Thiorhodovibrio frisius: one gene and its partner. The protein of the gene in region 2 interacts with the protein of the main gene of each other region in a pairwise test. Links are inferred from orthologs where the notes say so. Each region holds a gene or a part of one and is shown on either strand. Other genes may lie near its edges.

Evidence for each region.
Region 1: the proteins of Thiofri_RS07755 (region 2) and ndk interact in binary tests that used the Escherichia coli proteins (3 or more experiments, as listed by UniProt). The link is inferred for Thiorhodovibrio frisius from one-to-one orthologs.

What each region holds. Positions count from the first base shown.
Region 1 is NZ_CP121471.1:861,657-868,935, reverse strand. The notes cover bases 1-2,710. They hold ndk (nucleoside-diphosphate kinase), read right to left. Parts: upstream 1,715-2,710; coding sequence 1,286-1,714; downstream 1-1,285. Other genes in these bases: Thiofri_RS04285 (hypothetical protein), read left to right, coding at 2,185-2,710; Thiofri_RS04295 (bifunctional tRNA (adenosine(37)-C2)-methyltransferase TrmG/ribosomal RNA large subunit methyltransferase RlmN), read right to left, coding at 147-1,253; pilW (type IV pilus biogenesis/stability protein PilW), read right to left, coding at 1-114. Outside these bases: more of Thiofri_RS04285, read left to right, coding at 2,711-3,141; Thiofri_RS04280 (hypothetical protein), read left to right, coding at 3,318-3,539; Thiofri_RS04275 (NapC/NirT family cytochrome c), read right to left, coding at 3,578-4,207; Thiofri_RS04270 (multiheme c-type cytochrome), read right to left, coding at 4,200-5,660; Thiofri_RS04265 (cytochrome c family protein), read left to right, coding at 6,064-7,279. UniProt on the Escherichia coli protein: Major role in the synthesis of nucleoside triphosphates other than ATP. The ATP gamma phosphate is transferred to the NDP beta phosphate via a ping-pong mechanism, using a phosphorylated active-site intermediate.
Region 2 is NZ_CP121471.1:1,664,466-1,671,817, forward strand. The notes cover bases 361-3,143. They hold Thiofri_RS07755 (5-formyltetrahydrofolate cyclo-ligase), read right to left. Parts: upstream 2,191-3,143; coding sequence 1,531-2,190; downstream 361-1,530. Other genes in these bases: atpB (F0F1 ATP synthase subunit A), read right to left, coding at 361-742; Thiofri_RS07750 (ATP synthase subunit I), read right to left, coding at 899-1,327; Thiofri_RS07765 (transglycosylase SLT domain-containing protein), read right to left, coding at 2,566-3,143. In the rest of the region: more of atpB, read right to left, coding at 1-360; more of Thiofri_RS07765, read right to left, coding at 3,144-3,453; Thiofri_RS07770 (class I SAM-dependent methyltransferase), read left to right, coding at 3,837-4,619; rnhA (ribonuclease HI), read left to right, coding at 4,612-5,079; dnaQ (DNA polymerase III subunit epsilon), read left to right, coding at 5,166-5,888; sodium:proton antiporter NhaD, read right to left, coding at 5,953-7,352. UniProt on the Escherichia coli protein: Involved in the removal of 5-formyltetrahydrofolate.

The DNA of each region.
Region 1 (7,279 bases), 800 kb from region 2 along the record:
ACCGCTCGGCAGCAGGGTCGTGCAACCCGAGCCAAACAGGGCAACCGCCAGCGCAGTGGGCAGCAGGAATCTGAATTGATGTCCGGCTTGATCAGTCGGCAGCGGTCCGGTCAAAGCCATTCTCCGGTGAATGAGCGCGAGTTCGGTCATGCTGCTGGCCTCGCGAGGTCCAGCTCGACCCGCTGCGGCGCCCCGCGCCGGCGGTTTTCGACCCGGCCAACGAGCTGACCGCAAGCGGCGGCAATGCCGTCGCCACGCGTTTTGCGGGTGGTGGTGACCAGACCAGCGCCGATCAGGCGCAGGCGAAAGGCATCGACCCGCTCGGGCGGACTGGTCGCAAAGCCGCTGCCGGCAAATGGATTGAACGGGATGAGGTTGACCTTAGAAGGCACGCCCTCGAGCAGACGAATCAGCGCTTTGGCATGCGCTAGGCTGTCGTTGACGCCATCGAGCATGACATACTCCCAGGTGATGCGTCGCCGCTTGTCGGAACCGGCGTAAGCTTTGCAGGCAGGGATCAGTTCCTCGAGCGGATATTTGCGATTGATCGGCACCAGTTCATCGCGCAACGCATTGTCCGGCGCATGCAGCGAAACCGCCAGCGAGACATCGGCAACCTCTTTGAGCCGGTAGATATTGGGCACCAGCCCGGAGGTGGACAGGGTCACCCGGGTCTTGGCCAGCATATAGGCCAGATCATGTTGCATCACCGCCATGGCCTGCACCACGGCGTCGAAATTAGCCAGCGGCTCGCCCATGCCCATCAGCACCACATTGGTTGGGGCAAGACCAGTGCGACGAGTCGCGGCCCACACCTGACCGATGATCTCACCTGGCGTCAGGTTGCGGCTGAAGCCCTCACGCGCGGTGGCGCAAAAACGGCAGTCAAGCGCGCAACCAACCTGAGATGACACACATAGGGTACGTCTTTTCCCCTCCGGGATGAAGACCGTCTCGACCCGCTGCCCATCGCCCAGCTCGAGTATCCATTTCACTGTGCCATCGGGCGCCGGTTGCTCCAGCGCGATCCGGGGCAGTTCGCAGGGGCACCGCAACGCCAGGGACTGACGCATGGCCGCCGGCAGGTCGGTCATGAGATCAAAATCCAGCACGCCATGCTTGTGCACCCATTTGAACAGATTGCGACCATGAAAGGCCTTGCCGCCATGCGCAATGGCGAGCTGCTCGCAACCCTTGAGGTCCAGCTCGAGCGGATTGACAGATTCTTCTGCGTTCAGCAATGGCGTGTTCATTAATGGTCGATTCAGGATGGCCGATAATCCGCTCAGCGGGTGCGCACGCAGACCCCCTCAGGGAAGAAAAAGGCAATCTCGGTCGCCGCCGTGTCAGGTGCATCCGAGCCATGCACGGCATTTTCGGTAAAGGAGTCGGCAAAGTCCGCACGAATGGTGCCGGGTGCAGCTTGGGCGGGGTTGGTGGCACCCATAATCTCGCGGTTAAGCGCGATGGCGTCTTCGCCCTCAAGCGCCATGGCAAGCACCGGACCCGAGGTCATGAAGCCGACCAGCTCGTCGAAAAACGGCTTGCCCTGATGCACCGCATAAAACGCAGCGGCCTGTTCGCGGGACATGTGCAGCATGCGAGCGGCGAGAATGCGCAACCCGGCTTTCTCGAAACGGTCACAAATAGCGCCAATGGCATTCTTGGCAACCGCGTTGGGTTTAATGATGGACAGGGTTTGTTGGACGCTCATGCTGACTCCTTTTGGGCTTGCGCCCGATAAAAAACGAAACTAGGTGCTGGATCGGCGGTGATCGGCAAACTGCGCCAACAGCTGGGCTCGCCTTTCAGGTCGGCCGCCATGATCCAACGACAGCGCACAAGTCTAATCGGGAAAGCGCCCGAAAATCCATCCGTCAAGCGCAAAATATACCAAGCGGACATGGATTTTCGACTTGTCTCGGACCGGGCAGCGGTCACTGGGGATGCAGTAAACCCTGCCCATGGGGCTTCAGGCTGGGGGTTTCACGGCAGCATCCTGCCGCAGAGCCCCCGTGACCACCACTCACCCCAAAATACGCCCCAATTCCATGTCGATTGGGTATAACATTCGCCACCCTGACACGGGCGCCCCGATTCGCGACAACTGGCAGATTTTGGGCCGATTTTGGGCGGATTTTCGGGCTCATCTTCATGAGGCATTACAACCTGGGGGAGCCTGCCTTGGCTGATTATGACCTTTTCAACGGCGATGCGGATGGTCTTTGCGCGCTGCAACAACTGCGCCTGAGCGAGCCACGCGACAGCACCCTGATCACCGGCGTCAAGCGCGACATCGCGCTGCTGAGCCGCGTCGCGCCGGCAGCGGGCGACCGGCTGACAGTGCTTGACATCTCGCTCGATAAAAACCGGGCTGACCTCAGGCGCGTGCTTGAGGCCGGCGCGAGCGTGCGCTGGTTCGACCACCATTATGCGGGCGAAATTCCCAGCCACGACCGATTCGAGGCCCATATCGACCCCCGCCCGGATCAAGGCACCAGCCTGCTGGTGAATCATGCACTCGGCGGGCGATTCTTGGAATGGGCGCTGGTTGGAACCTTTGGCGATAATTTCGACACTAGGGCGCGCGCACTGGCGAGCGAGGTCGATCTGTCCGCACGCGACACCGAGGCGCTGCGTGAGCTTGGCATTCTGCTCAACTACAACGGCTATGGCGCACAGGTCAGCGACCTGCATTTTCCGCCCGACGCGCTCTTTCGACGCCTAGAGCCCTATCACGACCCGCGCGAGTTCATCGCCGCCGATGAGGCGTTCGGCCAACTGCGCGCCGGCTATGCACAAGATATGGCGCTCGCGCAAGCCCTGGCGCCTGAGCTCGCATCCCCAACCCACTGCCTACTGCGGCTGCCGTCCGAGCCCTGGGCGCGGCGCGTCAGCGGCGTGCTCGGCAACGCACTGGCTCAACAGGCACCAGGGCGCGCGCATGCGCTGCTGACAGTGCTCGACCAGGGCGGCTATCTGGTCAGCGTGCGCGCCCCACTCGAGCGCCCCGATGGCGCCGACGCACTCTGCCGCCAGTTCGCTACCGGCGGCGGGCGCAAGGCCGCTGCCGGCATTAACGCGCTGCCGGAATCTGACTACGACCGATTCGTATCAGCTTTCCATGCCGCTTTCACCTGATCGCGGCTATTAGCCTCTGCAATCCGCCCTCATCGCCCCAAGACGCGGCACTCCAAGGTCGTGACAGTGAGGGGATGCGACCTCTCGCACAGGAAAAAACTTGAAAAAGCGCTCCACTGTATTAGAATATACTTATAGACTAACTTAACGGCTCAACGCTTTTTAGGAGCGCGATCATGATCGATTGCAACACGATGCGAGCAGCCGTCCTCTTGTCAGGCGCATTGATGCTAGCCGGGCTTCTGTTGGGCGGCATTGCAATGAACACTCCGCTGGTCATCCCGGCCAGCTACGCTTCGCTGATTCTGGTACTCACAGCCAGCGCAGTTCTTGCGGGGATTTTTATTGTTGCCATGATTCCAGGCGTGTCGCGGCGACTGGAAGAATGCCAGCACTGATCAACTTGGACTGACCGTTCGCCCACTGCCGCCCCCACTCAATGCTCGCCCATCACGGTCGCTGCGGCGCCGGGCTCAAGGCCGAATTCCTCCTCAACCATCGCGTTCCAGGCCTCACGCTTGAAGGTCAGGCGCTCGGGCACTGGCCGGTGCACCAGATTGATGTGACAGTCGATGCAGGTCTTACCCTCAGCATCCTCCTGGTGAATAGCCGCCGTGTTAGCGCGCGTCCCCATGATCGCCTCCTGCGCGTGGCAGCGCTTGCAGGTAGCTGAGTCGCGCTTGCGAAACCAGTCACGCGCGGCAAAGGCTGCCTCAGGCAAATGCAGGGTGTTGACGACAGGATCGTCATAGTCAGGCCCGAAAAGCTGCTTGATCAAATCCTTGGTACCCACGGCATGGTCATAGGTCGCCATGATAATGCCTTCTGATACATGGCAGTCGCCGCAGCTCGCGCGCACGCCCGAGGGCGAGTTGTAGTGCACCGATTGGCGGTAGAAGTCGTCCGCATAGCTCATAGAGTGACACGACAGGCAAAATTCGTTGGAGCTGGTGAAATGATCGAACTCGATCAGAAAAAACATAAACACCACGCCACTGACGCCGCCGACCACCAGTGCAAAAAGCACATGACGGGTAATAAAGAGCGGAGCCCTTAGCTTAATCATTGCCGCTGCCCTCGCTGGCAGGCGCAGCCTCTGTCATGGGGGCAGCGGTCTGAGGTTCGGCAACCTGAGATTCGACTCTGGCTTGCGGTGCTTTTCCTGATTGGTCCGCATCTCCTAAAGCCTCGCTCGGGCCTGGCTCAAGCGCGGGTAGCGGTGACCAGCCAAGGATTGGATTGGCTGCATCAGGACTGGACTGCCATCGGTGATGATCGCTTGCCGCCAACACCGGGTCGATCAACTCGCCTGCAGCATCACCCGCCACCGCCCGTGCCTGGGGCAGGAAGCGGCTGTAGAAATTCCGCCCGACCAGATACATGCCCTCCCACCAGGCATGGTTGGGGCTGGCCATGGCCGCGCCGTGGCGCGCACGCGCACCCTCGTCATGCCACAGCTCCCAATAGGTGAACTCAAGCGGCTCGTCGAAAGGCAGCGGAGTCAGTAGTCCCTGCTCATACAAGCCTTGCATGATGGCGGCAGCCGGTTCGCCGAACTTGCCGTTGTAGAGCGCCACCACAGCGTCGAATTGATCCATGAAGCTCTCGGTAAAGTTCTTGCCATGACACTCCAGGCACACCATGCTCATGATCTTCCGGCGCCGATCCGGGCCGGCCACCACTTTGACTTTGCCGGTGGTCCCATCGGCCTTGGTCAACTCGGTGCCGCGCTTCGGTGGCTTCTGGTCAGCCGGCAGCTCAAGCTTATCCCCGTCCTCGAAGACCACCAGATACTGTTGGACTGAGACCGGGGTATTCAGGCTCCAAGCGTTGCGCATACCAACATCGTGGGTGGAAGGCACCTTGCCAGCCGCACCCATGTGGCAGGTCACACAGGTAGGTGCGGCGGTGTAGTCCTGCCCGGCAACCCAGGTATCGGCATCCAGGTTCATCGCCTCATGCTGAGCTTTGTAGATCATCCCGTGCTTGGAGGCTTCAAAGACTTCCTTGTCTGGCGAATCCGGCCCTGAGTGGCAGCGCACGCAAGCATCGGGCTCGCGCGCCTGCGCCTTGGAGAAGGCATGGCGGCCATGACAGGAGGAACAGGAGCCCTTGGAACCATCGGGATTGATGCGCCCAATGCCGGAATTGGGCCAGGTGGCAGGATCAAGGCTGCCATCGCCACGCACCTTCACGGCCGAGCCATGACACTGGTCGCAGCCCGCTGCCTGCATGGCTGCGCCGGTCAGATTGTGCGCCAGCGCCGGCACCCGCTCGCTGATGATGGCATGGGCCTCGGCATGGACCGAGCCGGACTGCTCATCGAGTTCCGTCTGATGACAGCGGCCGCAGTCCTTGGGCGACACGATCACCGAGATCACCTGCCCCTCATGGGTAATGGCATCGGCATCGGCCGGATCAGCCTGGTGGCAGTCCATGCAGTTCACCCCCGCCTGATGATGCGCGCTACCGCGCCATTGCTCGGCCAAACCGGGCGATGACTTAGTATGGCAACTCACGCAGTTTTCACCCTCAGGATGACCCCAATGGCTCGGGTCCAACTTGACCTTGGCCGCCTGTGCCGGAACTGCAAGCAGAAGAAAGACAGGGAGAATGACCGAACACATAATCGGATACTTCATGAGCGCACCTTCAGAATCGCCGAGAGTTACATCAATGTTTCAGGGTGTCATTCGCAAGCCAAGTCAAGGAAGAGAAGCGGCTGGCTAAACAGATCAACAGGATAAATACCAAAGGCGATACCATCGCGCAGCAACATTAGCAACCACTGAATTAGCATATTCTAATGTTAGAATTTTTGATTAAACCAATGGAACAGCCCTGTCTGGCAGCTTTTGTCGAACCGGTCTGATTAAATCAAGAAGGGCCGTGACTGGCAATCGGCCTTTATTGACCTGCGCCATGTTTCCCGGCACCATTATCATGTCATCATCACCTCGCTCAGCAGACTCAGGTCTCGAGGCTTCCATGATATTCAAAGTGGGCAGAAATACCACCGGGAGGATAATTATGATCTCAGCTCGACTCCATCGCGTCACAGCACCTGTGGCGACGGCCCTTATTGTGTTTGCCTGCGTCTTTGCCGGACTCGGCAACCTGGCCCTGGCGGAGGAATCCGCTGAGGCAGCCACCAACATCCACCACGTCTCTTCCGAAGTGTGCGCGAACTGTCATCAGGAAATATTTAAACAATGGCAAGGTTCAATGCATGCCAATAGCACGGCATTAACCGATCCTATTCATGCTACTTTCTATAAAAATGTCGCTGGCGATCCAACTCAAGAAGGCGTCACTCTGAAAGCATCTGGCAAATTTCCTATTTGCCTGCAATGCCATGCTCCGAACGCTGCAATCGATAAAACAACCAAGCTCGATGCCAAACCCGCTTACCAAGAAGGGGTCAATTGCGTCGCCTGTCATACGCTGGCTCAGTTCAATGGTGTCGACGGCCCAGATGGCAAATTGATGCTGGGCTTGAAGTCCTATGAGATCTCAGACCAGCTGCAAGGCCCATCGGGCATGAACAACAAGCTCGCCGAGCTTGCCAGCAGCGGCGATGATCTCTTCGGCGGCGCCGGAGTGGGTGGGGCGGATTCGCAAAAGCCCAATCCACACTTTGGCGAGCCGGTGGAATACGAGGGCAAGCAGATTCCGGCTCTTCCCATGGCCGGTAATCCCAAGCTGATGAAAAGCTCGGATGCCTGCATGGGCTGCCATGACCAGCGCAATAACCCGCACGGCGTGCCTTTATGCCAGACCGGCAACGAATACGAGCAGAGTGAGTCGCAAGTCAACTGCATTGCCTGCCACATGCCAATTGCCGAGGGACTGGCCGACCATTCCATGGGCGGCGGTCATAGCCCAGCAATGCTCGAACGCGCAGTCATTTTTGATATCGACACCGAGAGCGATGGCGACAATCTCAAAACCACGGTTTATCTCAAAAACCAGCTGCCGCACTCCATGCCCACCGGCGCACCCTTCCGCAATGTCTATCTGAAGCTCACGGCATACGATGAAAGCGGCACCGTTGTCTGGGAGAGTGCCGAAGGCCATCCGGGCAAGGATGATCCTCAAGCCTACTTCTCCTATTCCATGACCGATGATGAAGGCAAGC
Region 2 (7,352 bases):
CCATGATGATGTTGTGACCGTACATCAGCGCGATCAGAATGAAGATCATCTCGCCAGCGTAGAGGTTGCCGAAAAGTCGCAGCGCCAGGGAAACGGGCTTTGACAGCAGGTTGATGCCCTCAAGCAGCAGGTTGGCCGGCAAGCCCCATTTACCGAAGGGCTGCAGGGTGAGTTCGCCAACAAAACCGCCGACGCCCTTGATTTTGATGCTGTAGTAGATGACCAGAAAGAAGACCACCAGCGACATGGCGAATGTGGTGTTCGGGTCGGTAGTCGGTACAACTTTAAAGAAGACGTGATGCGGGTCCGCTCCAACTCCGGCCATCAAGTGCTGGGCATAGAAGGGCAGCAGATCGACCGGGATCAAGTCCATGGTGTTCATCAAGAGCACCCAGACAAAAATGGTCAGCGCCAGAGGGGCGACCATGGGGTTTTTCCCACTGAAAGAACCGCGGACGTTCTCATTGATGAAATCGACAATCCACTCGACAAAGTTTTGTGCGCCACCGGGAACTCCGGCGGTGGCTTTTTCTCCAACCTTTTTGAAGAACCACAGAAACAGGCCGCCGAGCAGCAGGGAAAACGCCATGGTGTCGACATGGATGGCCCAGAAGCCCATCTCAGCTGCCTCGGCGCTGTTTTCTGCGAAGCTAAGTCCATGCTCCGGGTGCCAGCCAAAGGTCAGGTTGGTCAGATGGTGCTGGATGTAATCCTGTGCTGTCATCGCTGATTGTGAAGACATGGGAGGCCCTGTGGGGATCTTCTCAACTGGGTTTCTAATTAGGTTTGTGCTGATCGGCTAGGTCTTGATTTTGCAGCCTTGGGCTCTAGTTACGATCAACTCTCAAAGTAAATCTGGTCAAAGCAAATCTGGTCAAATTAAATCTGGCACATCAAATCAGCCTTGGCCTGACATCGTCCTGTCGCTGCGGCGATCAGGCATCAGCGCTGGTAACGTCTGAACTGCCAGATAGCTGCCCAGAACGATTGGCAAAACCAAATCATCGAACACCGCATAAGCGATGACGAAAAGCGCCAGAATCAAGGTGATTTTGACAATTTCAGCGCCATAGAACCGCAGCACCAAGGCGCCCGGTTGTTGCGCGCGATAAGAACGAAAAACCCAGAACGCGGCAACTGCATTGGCCAACAGGCAGGCTGCACTTCCCGCGCCGGCGGAGACCAGGGCGGGCAGGCCAAAAGGGGCTGCTAGCAATAACAAAATCACACCAATGATTCCCTGCCAGCGCAGAAGGTGCTGAATCTGGCGCGGCTGAGAAAGCATTGCGTTTTTTTTGCGCGTCTTGAGTTCCGGTTCAGCCTGCAAGAGTGCTGGTTCATCCGTTTCTGGCTGTTAACTCCGACCCTCGGGTTGGGGCCAACAGCCTGGACACCAGCATTGGATGCAGGTCTGTCGTTACAGCCGCGCAGTATAAGCGCATGGGAATACTCGGTCAAACCCGACAATGCCTCTATGGCGGTTTTTGTTTTGCAAATGGCGGGTGCCGGCGCGATTCGGTCTCCGATTCGCTATGAGCGGCTCTGGGGCTGGCCGCATACATAAAGACGCTGCTCGGTGACCACCGCATCCAGTGCCACATCCCAGGGGTTGGTCTCGATGCGCTCCACACGCTGGCACTCGTGCGCCAGCCCGATCAGACGCGGGCGGCGATACCAGTGCGCCCTTGCGCGAATGGCTCCGAAGCAGCGGTCATAGAAGCCAAGCCCCATACCAAGGCGCTGGCAGTCTGGGTCGAAACCCACCAGCGGCAGGAATACCAGGTCGAGCGAGGAGATTTTGATCGGGGCTTGTCGGCGTGGGTCGGGTTCCGGTATTCCGAAACGATTGCGTCGCCGCCGGTGAGCGCTCTGGTCAGGGTAAAACGCGAGTCGAGGTGGGGCTAGGGAGGTGATTACTGGCAGATACCAGGTGGTGCTTGCGCGTGCGAGTCTGGCGCGGATCGGGCTGGGGTCGAGTTCACCGTCGGTCGGCACATATAGCGCGATGCAACGTGCCCGCGCGATGCCTGGCAGGCGCAGAATGCGCGCGGCGACCTGATGTGCGTGCTGGCGTTGGATGCTTTGACTTAAGGCGCGGCGCTTGGTGCGTAACTTGCGTCTGAGCGCAGGTCGTGCGGAAAGGTTTGGGATGGATGAGGAGGGGCTGGAAGGGGGTTGAGGCGATATCATGCTCTCTCGCCTGGCGGAAAAAACCGGGCAGACAGAAAACCAGGTGGATAAAAAGCCGGGCAAAAAGAAAGTTGGGTGGGTAAAAAAACGGCGCCCCCCGCGTTTGCCGGTACCGACCTTCGTTCTTGAACCAAGGGGTTCAAGTGGGGGCACTCGCGCTGGCTTCAGGCTTCCCGCTCGTGGGCGGGCATGCACAACAGCCTTTACATTATGCCCCCAGGGTACTAATTAGGCTCAAGAAAATACCCAGGCGGTTATCGAGCATCGCAGGCGACGCCTTAGTTCGTAGGCTAGACCTGTTTTTACAAAAGGTCCAGCGAAATTCGAAAATAATGCGTTTTTCTTGCCGCCTGGGGCGTCCTGTTCAAATAAGTCTCAGGAGTTTCCGCCAGCCGGTGCCCGGGCTGTGGTTGCGGCGAGCGGTGAGGCGGCGGGCAAAACGGGCAGCCGCTGTCCGAAACGCTGGGGATTTTGCACCATACTGATGACAGCGAGGAGCTTGGGCACATAGTCCTCGGTCTCGCGCGGCAGGTCGAGCGACCAGTAGTCGGTCGGTTTGCCAGCGCGCTTATTGGCCCGCTGGGCCGCCTGGACGCGCGCGGGGCCGCAGTTGTAGGCGGCCAGAGTCAGCGCCCAGTCGCCGTCAAAGGTCTGGTTTAGCTCGGTCAGATACTTCACCGCTCCGCGAGTGGATGCCAGTACATCATGGCGGGCGTCGTAGGAGCCATTTTGCTCGAGCCCCATTTGCTTTCCGGTGTAGGGCATGAACTGCCACATGCCAGCTGCGCTCATGGGGGAGACGGCGCGGGGGTTGTAGCGGCTTTCAATTTCCGGCAGTAGCGCGAGTTCTGTTGGTAGACCGCCGCGATCAAGTTCGGTGAGGATGAGATGGAGATAGGGGCTCGCGCGGTCAGCAAGTTGGTTGAGGTACTTTTTGTTTCGCGCCAGTTGCTTGAGGCTTTGGCTCACTCGAGGGTTTGGCGCAATGCCCAGACTGGGACCGCTTCTAATGCGCTGCCAGGGGTCGCCGCTGATGCTGCGAGATGATGTGCCGGGGCGAGCGGAGCGGCGCTGCGTATTTTGCGCCAAGGTTTGTGGATCAATGGCGGGGCGGACGAAGCCGTACTCGCGCGCCGATACCGAGCGTGACGGCTGATCGACCATGTTATCCGCCAAGGCGGAACCCCGCGTGGGATTGGAGACGCAGCCGCCGAGCCCTGTCATGGCAAGTGGCAGGGCGACTACCAGGGCCGACAACCGCATGATGTTGGTTCCGGTGCGTCTGTTCGCTTTGTTGGCGCGGCCAGCGGAACCCGGCAGCCTGGGATGATCAGCCTTCGTATATAAACGAACCGGGTCGACATGAGCCGGGCCAGAGAGTGGTGCTTGGGCAGAGTGTCCTGTCAGAGTCACGCACTGATCCTCCGCATGAGGGCTTAACGACGAGGTTTGTCCGTGAGGCCTGATAGTGTTGCGCGTCGATGACGCCAAATCCGGCCTCGGTGGATAAGTCGTTGCACTATACGGGAATACCCGGATGCTTGCCAGTCGTTGCAATGGTGTCCTTTCGCGCGCCCGGTTCTGCGAAGACCCCACAGGCGCGTTATGCTGTGGCGTTCTTCTCTGCTCTTGCCTGACGAGGTTCCATGAAAGACTGCGATGGCGTTGCGGCCGATCCGCTGATCTCTCTCGATGCATGGTATCGCAGCCCTCTCGGGCGCGGTGTCGCGGAGGCGGAGGCGCGCTGTCTCGAGGAGTTACTCGAGGATGCATTTGGGTATTTTCTGCTCCAAGTCGGTGCCCGGCAGCCGTTTGCTGACGCACTCGCTGCAAGTCGCATCCGCCATCAGTTCTTGTTGCAGCCGGCGGCCGAGAATTCGATGGTCACGAATCCCGGTGGCGACCTGTCGCTGCGCGCGGAGCTGACGCGACTGCCCTTCGCCTCCGATAGCCTGGATGCCGTGGTGCTGCCGCACAGTCTGGACTTCTCGCCCGATCCGCACCGGGTGCTGCGCGAAGTGGAGCGGGTGCTGATTGCCGATGGACGAGTGTTTCTGTTCGGTTTCAATCCGCTTAGCACCTGGGGCGTGCGACGGGTATGGCCGCGACGGCGCGGTGTCGTGCCTTGGTGCGGTTCGCGGCTGACGCTGTTTCGCGTCTGCGACTGGCTTAAGCTGATCGGCTTTCATGTGGAGGTTCGGCGCATGCTGGTTTTTCGCCCCCCCTGGCGGCGCGCTTTTACCACGCGGCTGGACTGGGTCGATGCGCTCGGCAGCCGGTATTGGCCGGTGTTTGGTGGCGTTTACGCGGTGCGCGCGGTCAAACGGCTGTCGGCGGTGACACCGCTGCGCTCGAGTTGGAAACCACGACCGTCGTTGCTGCCGGGTCGAGCGGTCAAGCCCACGGCTCGGGAGTCCAGTTATGACTAAAGCGGTCGAGATCTTTACTGACGGGGCCTGCAAGAAGAACCCTGGGCCGGGCGGTTGGGGCGCCTTGCTGCGCGCGGGTGAGCACCAGAAAGAACTCTGTGGTGGGGAGCCCATGACCACCAACAATCGCATGGAACTCATGGCGGTGATCCAGGCGCTGGAGGCGCTCAAGCGCCCAAGCGAGGTGGTCATCACGGTCGATTCGCGCTACGTCCAGGATGGGGTGGAGCGCTGGATGGCCAACTGGAAGCGCAATGGCTGGCTGACCAAGGCGCGCGAGCCGGTCAAGAATCAGGACCTGTGGCAGCGCCTCGACCGCGCGCTGACCGGGCATCGGGTGCGTTGGCAATGGGTGCGCGGGCACAGTGGCCACCCCGGGAACGAAACCGCCGACAGGCTCGCCAATCGTGGCATTGCCGAGATGGACAAAAAGGCCAAGATGGCAAAGAAAACAGGGTAGACCGAAACCTCTTGAGATTTTGGCTCGTTTTGGGCCGCCACCCGACCTAAAACCGAAAACCATTGATGTCATTGGTATAAGACAGCATGCGACAGATCGTACTGGACACCGAAACCACCGGCCTAGAGCCGAGCCAAGGCCATCGCATTATTGAGATTGGCTGTGTCGAGCTAGTTGATCGACGCCTCACGCGCAGCTCATTTCACCAGTATCTGCAACCGGACCGGCAGGTGGAGGAGGGCGCGGTTCAGGTGCACGGGATTTCCGATGAATTTCTCGCCGACAAGCCGCGCTTTGGCGATGTGGCCGAGCAATTTCTGGACTACATCGGTGGTGCCCAGCTCATTATCCATAACGCCGATTTCGACCTTGGCTTTCTGAATCACGAGCTGCGCTTGTGGCGCAAGGGCGCAGCTAGCCTCGAGAGCCAGTGCGAGGTGATCGACACCCTGAAGCTAGCTCGCAGCCGCCATCCTGGTCAGCGCAATAGCCTGGATGCCCTGTGCAAGCGCTATCACATCGACAACACCAGGCGCGATCTGCACGGTGCTCTGCTCGACGCCGAGATTCTGGCCGAAGTGTACCTGGCCATGACCGGCGGTCAGGCCAGTCTGGAGCTGGACGTGCAGCCGGCGCGCCAGCGTGACGGGCAGGGCGCTCAGGCGGCGCGGGTGCTATTAAAGGACCGCCCGCCACTGGCTGTTATTCGCGCGACCGAGGTCGAGATCGACGCCCATCGGCAGCGGCTGGCGGCCATCGACAAAGCCAGTGAGGGGCGCTGTGTGTGGTTGCGCCAGAGCGATGCCTGATGGGCTAAAGCCGGGGAGGGATCAGTCTCCGCCCGGCTTGCGAGGCACAAGGGCCGGGGCGGTTTTAGCCAGTAGTCGCGGACACCAAACCTGCCGGCAGCTTAAAGGTCCCGAAATTGATGATGAAGTGGCAGAGAATGGACGCGAAGTAACCCGCCGCGATATAGGGCATCCACTTCAGATGGCCAAAGAAGGTATACATCCCTTTGGACTGGCCCATCAGTGCCACGCCAGCGGCAGAACCAATCGATAGCAAGCTGCCGCCCACTCCGGCCGTGAGCGTCACCAGCAGCCACTGGCCCTGGCTCATGTCCGGGTTCATGGTCAGCACTGCAAACATGACCGGGATATTATCGACGATGGCGGACAGAATGCCGATCAGGGTATTGGCAATGGTCGGCCCCATGCCGTCATAGGCAACATGGGAGACCAGTTCCAGATAGCCGATAAAGCCCAGCGCGCCGACGCATAGAATCACGCCGTAGAAGAACATCAGGGTGTCCCACTCCGCGCGTGCCACTTTATTGAAAATGTTAAAGGGCATGCTGTCTTCGATGTTGCCCGCTCGCACCGTTGACATCTCTCCGGTCATGTTCAGGTAGTAGCTGAAGAAGCTCAGATAGGCCAGGCCAGTCATCATGCCCAGCACCGGCGGCAGGTGGTAGTAATTGTGAAAGCTCACCGCCGTGCCAATGGTGGCAATAAACAAAAGCACCACCCGGATTGCGCCGCGTTTCATGCGCACGCGCTCATTGCTTGGCGGTGGCTTGATGTCGGGGATTTCCTTGTGCATGAACCAGGCTGGCACCGCAAAGCTCACCAGCGAGGGGATGAACAGCCGGAAGAAGGTCTCGAAATGCAGCAGGCCCTTCTGCCACACCATCAGGGTGGTGATATCGCCGAATGGGCTGAAGGCGCCGCCTGCGTTAGCCGCGATTACGATATTGATGCAGGCGAGCCCGACAAATTTGGGACTGTCGGCACCGACCGCCATCACGACCGCGCACATCAGCAGCGCCGTGGTCAGATTATCGGCCACCGGGGAGATAAAAAAGGCCAGGAAGCCTGTCATCCAGAACAGGGTGCGGTAGCCGAACCCCATGCGCAGCAGCCAGGAGCGCAGGGCATCGAAGACCAGGCGCTCCTCCATGGTATTGATGTAAGTCATGGCCGCGAGCAGGAACAGAAACAGCTCCCCAAACTCCATGATGTTATGCCGCACCGCTTCGGCCGCCGCGTGCGGGCTGCCGTGATGGGTGGAGTAATAATAGGCGATCAGCAGCCAGATCGCGCCTGCCGCCAGCATGACCGGCTTGGACTTGCGCAGATGGGTGAATTCCTCGGTCATCACCAGGCCATAGGCGACGACAAAGATCAAAAGTGAGGTAAATCCTACCCAGGTGGTGGTTAGATTCAGATGTGCAGCGCCGCCTTCAGAGGCCAGCAGACTGCCCGAGAAAAGCA